2 regions of the Halobacillus sp. A1-3 genome follow, and region 1 is predicted to be linked to the other one. Evidence: riboswitches for the same ligand, from Rfam matches in the RefSeq annotation. Region 1 holds a riboswitch; the other holds the start of a gene.
What was found. A riboswitch is a leader RNA that binds a small molecule or an ion and turns the genes downstream of it on or off. The one in region 1 is predicted to bind cobalamin.

Region 1 (3,405 bases):
GAACTACACGAGGGTGATCGATCAGTTCTTTATACTGATTCGGCTTCGTAGGGATCGTGAGTTTCAGCATCACATTTTGATCATCGGAAAGGTTATTCAAATGTTTGAGGATTTCCTGTTTAAGAATCTCCTCACATTTTTCCTTGTTTTCACTATGAATATCGACTTCTGGTTCAATGATCGGAACTAATCCAGCTTCAATAATGCGCTTTCCGATATCAAATTGCTGATCAACCACATCTTTGATGCCTTGTTCGTTCGGCTCGTGGACGACTGAGCGCATTTTAGTACCGAAAATGTTTCGTTCATTGGCACGTCTAAGAGTTTCATCTAGATCATGAATTGGTTTCATAAGCTGTACGCCATTTTCTTGTTCAGCGAGCCCTTTATCCACTTTCAGAAAAGGGACAACCCCTTTATCGGCAAGATAGTCTGCTGTATATTGCCCTTCAATTTCTCGATCCATCGTTTGCTCAAATAGAATGGCACCGAGAATCTGATCGGAATTGAAAGACGGGGACGTAATGATTCTTGTACGCATCTGGTGGACAAGATCGAACATTTCGTCTTCACCAGAATAGGAATCCTCTGGAACTCCATAAGCAGCTAATGCTTTAGGCGTGCTACCGCCACTCTGGTCCAGGGCTGCGATAAATCCATTTCCACTTTTGACCTTATCAAATTGTGCTTGATTCATCTGTTACACTCCTCCTTTTTTATGGTCCACTATACTCTTCCCATTCACCCACTATTTGTAACACGAATCGTGTTTCCTGGAAAGAAATATCCATAGGTTAAGATGGTTCAGAGGAATCGTATAATATTTCATCCGCTTTATTTTCTGCTTCTTGTTCAGGGAGCTTTTCAATGATTTCGAGCATTTTATTCGTAATGCTTTCAATCTCCCGGCGGCTGTAGCCAAGTTCGTTCATAGCAATTGTTGTGTAAGCAAGAGAGTCACTTTTATCCACGATCGTTCCTCCTTCTATTTATTGATCTCTTTTAGTGTGCGCGATTTATGGTCTGCTATTACCAATATCTTCATTACTCTGTGAGTCAAGAGATCGAGTGACTTTATATCGTAGTAGGGAGGAAAACGGATTCACTCCTGTGGGATGAACATGCTAGGCGAGATCCTGGAAGACTTAGTGTGAGGAGGGTCAGCACATGTCCATGGAAAGCGAGGTGATCTTCCATCCACCATCATTAACATTAAAGTATCGAAACTGAGCTTCTGGATAAGGTGGCTTAACTGATTAATAATTTCTTCAATCTAAGTAAAATTTCCCGACAAATTTTCAGAAAAAGTGAGCAAATTCATTCACTTTCGTTTACAATGAAAAGTAATTACATATTGGAAAAGTAGGCGCGATTGAATTATTTCAATGGCTTAAAAGGGAAGTTGGTGCAAATCCAACACGGTCCCGCCACTGTGAAAGGGAGTAACTTTGCCGGTCCACTGTGCTTAGTACGCATGGGAAGGAGCAAGGAAGCAATGATCTGAAGTCAGGAGACCTACCTGCTTTTTACACCAATATAACCTACGCGGATAGGGAGGTGTGTCGGAAGATCAGGAGTCCTTTCTATACATAGTGGTCTCATGACGGTACACATCTTTTTATCAAAAGATGTGTTTTTTTGTGTGTTCAAATAACAAAAGGAGGATTTAAGAATGAACCATTTTTGGAAGAAATTATTATCTTTATTTCTTGTTATCGGCTTATTAGCTGGCTGTGCTCTTGGGGGGGATAAGGAAGCCGGATCGACAAGTGAAGATTCACAAGACCAGCCAGAACAAGCGAATAGCGGAGAAGAAACAAATTCGTCTTATCCGCTAACTGTGACCGATGCGTTGGGGCAAGAGGTGACTTTTGAAAAAGAACCTGAGAAGATCATTAGCACGATTCCGAGTAATGGGGAGATCCTTTTTACACTTGGCCTTTCTGAAGAAGTTGTCGGCGTAAGTGATTATGCAAATTATCCTGAGGAAGCCACTCAAAAAGAGAAGATCGGCGGTCAGGATCTAAATGTAGAGAAGATTCTTTCCTTAGAGCCTGATTTAGTCCTTTCTCATGCATCAGGAGCGCACAATTCTGAACAAGCTTTAAAGCAGATTCGTGATGCTGGTATAAAGGTGTTTGTTGTACAGGAGGCTACGTCTTTTGAAGCGGTGTATGAGAGCATTCAAACGATTGGAAAGGTTACGGGAGCTTCTGAGAAAGCAGAAGAAATTGTAACTGGCATGAAAGAAGATTTAGAAGCGATCAAAGAGAAAACCAGTGGAATAACTGAAGAAGATAAGAAAGAGGTTTTTATCGAAGTATCACCTGCTCCCGAAATCTATAGTGGAGGAAAGGAAACATTTTTAAACGAAATGCTTCAAGTCATCAACGCGAAAAACGTGGTCGGTGACCAGGAGGGCTGGTTCAAAATGAATAACGAGGCGATTGTCGAATTACAGCCAGAAGTTATCATAACTACGTATGGCTATTATACAGAAAATCCGAAAGAAAAAGTGCTTTCTCGTGAAGGTTGGGATTCTGTGCCTGCGATTGAACAGGAACAGGTCTATGATGTCCATTCGGATCTCGTTACACGTCCTGGACCTCGCTTAGTTGAAGGAGTAAATGAACTTGGTAAAGCAATATATCCAGAAGTTTTCAGTGAATAGACCTTTTCAATATACTTCTAGTTCGTTATTTTTGGTGTTTTGTATTTTTTTAGGAACATCTATAGGAAGCGTATCTATTTCATTTGAGGTCATTGCTCGTATTATAGGCGAGCAATTGCTTCCTTTTTTACATATGGCAGAAGGTGTCGATGACATGCAGAAGGCGATTATCCTGAAAATTCGCCTGCCTAGAGTGATTCTGGCTGCGCTTGTCGGAGGGGCGTTGGCCATAGCGGGAGCCGCATTTCAAGGCCTTTTGAAGAATCCGCTGGCCGATCCTTATACGTTAGGAGTTTCTTCAGGTGCTTCTGTCGGAGCAGTTGCTGTGCTTTTTTTAGGAATCACTTTACCCTTTGCAGGGGGATTTACCTTACCAGTTGTTAGTATCATAGCAGCTATTACAACGATTTTTCTTGTCGTTGGATTTACTAGATTGGTCGACCGTTCCATGTCGATGATGACGGTTATCTTAACAGGAATTATCTTCAGTTCCTTCTTAGGGTCACTGATTTCGTTAATGATTGCGTTGACAGGAGAAGAGCTTAGGCAAATTGTGAACTGGTTGTTAGGCAGTGTAGGAATGCGTGGCTGGAATTATGTTTATTTGATGCTCCCTTTTTTCATAGTGGGTATAGTTCTCTTGCTGGTTTCGGGTCAGGAATTGAATGCGATGACATTTGGAGAAGAGCGCGCAAAGCAGTTAGGCGTCCATGTAGACCGTCAAAAGTATATCG
Region 2 (3,405 bases), on a different contig from region 1:
GTTTATCAGTCTCTTGATACGATTGAAGAAACTTCTGAACAAACAACAAAAATTATATTCCTTGGGGCGGGAATTGCCATTGTTTTAACTACAATTTTTGCCTTTTTCCTTTCGACACGGATAACTTCACCTTTAATCAAAATGCGTGAGGGAGCTCTGGAACTTGCTAAAGGTGAATTTAATAATAAAGTACCAATATTGACCCATGATGAGATTGGTGAGCTCGCTATGGCTTTCAATCGGATGGGAAGGCAGTTGAAATATCATATCAATGCGTTGAACCAAGAGAAAGAGCAGTTGTCAGGAATCTTACGCTCAATGGCCGATGGAGTTATTACGATTAACCGAACAGGAGAGATACTAGTTACCAATCCTCCTGCCACACAGTACCTAGATGCTTATGCATTTGAGCATAAGGAAGATATTAGTGATGCCCAAACTCTTCCAGAACCGTTAAAAGCTTTGTTTAAAAAGGTAATTACCAATGAGGAAGAATCGATGACGGAAGTCACTCTCCAAGGACGTTCATGGGTGATCATTATGACACCGCTTTATGATAAAGCAACCGTACGCGGTGCCGTGGCGGTACTGAGAGATATGACGGAAGAACGTCGATTGAATAAATTACGAAAAGATTTCATTGCAAATGTATCTCATGAGCTGAGAACTCCCATTTCTATGCTTCAAGGATATAGTGAAGCAATTGTAGATGACATTGCCGAAAGTAAAGAAGATAAAAATGAGCTCGCACAGATTATCCATGAAGAATCATTGAGAATTGGACGATTGGTTAATGAGCTTCTTGATCTTGCTAGAATGGAGGCAGGACATATTCAGCTCTATATTGAGTCTGTAGATATCCATCCGTATATGAATAAAATCATTCGTAAATTCCAAGGAATTGCAGACGAACGAGACGTAGATTTAACGATGAGGGTTGATCAGGAGTTTGAAAGACTTCCTTTCGATTCCGACCGAATCGAACAGGTGTTTACAAATCTAATTGATAACGCAATAAGGCATACCCAACCTGGAGGAAAAGTAGATGTCGCAGTAGACCATATTAATGGTGACTGGATAGCCTCTGTTCATGATTCTGGACAAGGTATTGCCGAAGAAGATCTTCCTTTTGTTTTTGAGCGTTTTTATAAAGCAGACAAGTCTAGAAAACGAGAAAGTTCGAAACAGAAAAAAGGCACAGGGCTTGGTCTTGCGATTGCTAAGAATATTGTAGAAGCTCACCATGGGACAATCAGTGTTCACAGTAAGTTAGAAGAGGGAACTACTTTCACCTTTAGAATACCGAAAAATCTTGAGTTGACAGAATATTAGATTGCTTATTTTTTAAATATCATGTAATGTTATAAATGAACTTCATACGAAAGATTTTGGGTGCCTGAGAAGGCTTAAAAGGGAATCTGGTTAAAAGCCAGAACTGTCCTCGCAACTGTAAGTGATGACGAAAGGGAAATTCCACTGTGCATGACGCATGGGAAGGATCCTCAGTAGGTAGAAACACAAGTCAGTAGACCTGCCAAAATCTTATGTTTCAAAGCTTCGGGGATTGAGCGTTTGAGACAACCGATTGGTCCTATGTAATAAATAATAACCTTTCTGGTTTGTCTTAAGCTTGTCCTTTTAACAAAGGACAAGCTTTTTTGATAGTTACATAGCCTTGTGTTGTCTTTATGCCCTTTCTTAAAAGTGATGAAACCATTATATCAAAAGAAAAGATAGGGGGATTGAAGATGAAAAAGATTTATGTATTTTTAGTTGCTGCTCTACTTGCCATCGGGGTAATAAGTGGATGCGGGTCGCAGCAGACTGAGAAAACAGAAGAGGCAAATGCAAGTCAGCAAGAGGAGAAACAGGAAGTTACTTTAAAGGTGGAAATTTCTAAAAACAATGGCGAAGAAGTGCTCGCTGATCAAGAGATTTCTGTTGAGAAAGGTACGACATTGATGGAAGTGATGAAAGATAATTTTGAGGTAGAAGAAAGTGATGGCTTCATTAACAGCATCGAGGGAATCGAGGGCAATCAAGAAGAAAAAATGGCCTGGATGTTTACGATAAACGGAGAGGAAGCCATGGTAGGTGCAAATGAATATGAAGTGGAACAAGGAGACGAAATTGTCTTTGACTATCATTCGTGGGAATGATTAAATGAATACTTATAAAATTACTCTTATAGCGATGTTAGCAGCTTTGGCAATTGCCGGAAGAATTGCGCTAGCAAGTTTACCTAATATTCAGCCGGTTACTGCCATCATTATTTTAACTTCGTTTTGGCTTGGTCCATTAGCTGGGGTGATTATGGCGTTACTCACTACAACAGTTTCTAATATGCTCTTAGGGATGGGCGTGTGGACCATATGGCAAATTACTGCTTGGACAGTAATTGGACTTATTGCTGGTTTGCTGGGTAGATTTTGGCCTCGATTACCTTTGTGGGTTCTAACCGCTTACGGGGTATTTAGCGGGTTATTTTTCGGACTCGTCATTTCTTTAACGATGCGAACGATTGGACAGCCTTTTTGGGCGTATTACCTGGCAGGCTTACCTTTTGATTTGAATCATGCGGTTGCTAATGCTGTATTTATTTTAGCTCTTTCTCCAATCCTTGCAAAATTGTTTAAAAAATACGAGAAGAGAAATGGACTACAAGACACGCCACGCCCCTAATCTTATGTTGGGGATTAATCCCATTCTTAGTAACGGATCCATCAATATTTCGTAAATTAGCCTATACTCCAATCAAATAGTAAATTACGACCTAAAGCCTGAGGATTCCTTAGGCTTTTTTCTTTGTTGGTTTTAGTTACCTTAAAGATACCCTGGTGTACTCCTGCATTTGTCTTTATTATTCCAGGTTTTTAACACTGTCCAATTTCTATTTCTTTTTTTATGAAGGCATATTAAGATAAAGATGTAACTTTTTACATACATATACGACTATTTCTATAACCAGGAGGTACCTGTAGTGAAAAGGTTTTTTGATGATCTTTATGACAAGTATCATAAAGATCTATTTCAATTTATTATTTACATGGTAAAGGATCGTGATTTAGCTGAAGACCTTGTCCAGGATGTTTATATCAAAGTTATCAAATCTTACCAATCCTTTGATGGAAGAAGCAGTGAAAAAACGTGGTTGTTTTCCATTGCACGCCATGTAACGATTGACTATTTTAGGAAGCAGAAAAGAAAGCGGAATCGAATCATGGATTTTTTTGATTGGAGCGAAAAAGGAGAAAAGATTCAAGATACAGATACCTTGCCAGAGGAAGTAGCCATTCAAAATGAAGAATTGAAGGCGGTATATCAAGCGTTAGATCAATGTACAGTTGACCAGCGGAGTGTCATTATACTTCGCTTTATTCAAGGGATGTCTATCCAAGAAACAGC

Region 2: another riboswitch for cobalamin. It lies ahead of ACRYKC_RS09825 (DUF4430 domain-containing protein); the one in region 1 lies ahead of ACRYKC_RS05945 (ABC transporter substrate-binding protein).

The regions. Positions count from the first base shown of each region.
Region 1 covers NZ_JBPCEO010000003.1:101,597-105,001, forward strand. The annotation lists gene ACRYKC_RS05935 (fructose bisphosphate aldolase) at 1-697, opposite strand, end outside; gene ACRYKC_RS05940 (hypothetical protein) at 795-971, opposite strand; cobalamin riboswitch at 1,348-1,537, shown strand; gene ACRYKC_RS05945 (ABC transporter substrate-binding protein) at 1,673-2,671, shown strand; gene ACRYKC_RS05950 (FecCD family ABC transporter permease) at 2,628-3,405, shown strand, end outside.
Region 2 covers NZ_JBPCEO010000004.1:386,394-389,798, reverse strand. The annotation lists gene ACRYKC_RS09830 (ATP-binding protein) at 1-1,332, shown strand, start outside; cobalamin riboswitch at 1,374-1,553, shown strand; gene ACRYKC_RS09825 (DUF4430 domain-containing protein) at 1,749-2,159, shown strand; gene ACRYKC_RS09820 (ECF transporter S component) at 2,164-2,682, shown strand; gene sigX (RNA polymerase sigma factor SigX) at 2,981-3,405, shown strand, end outside.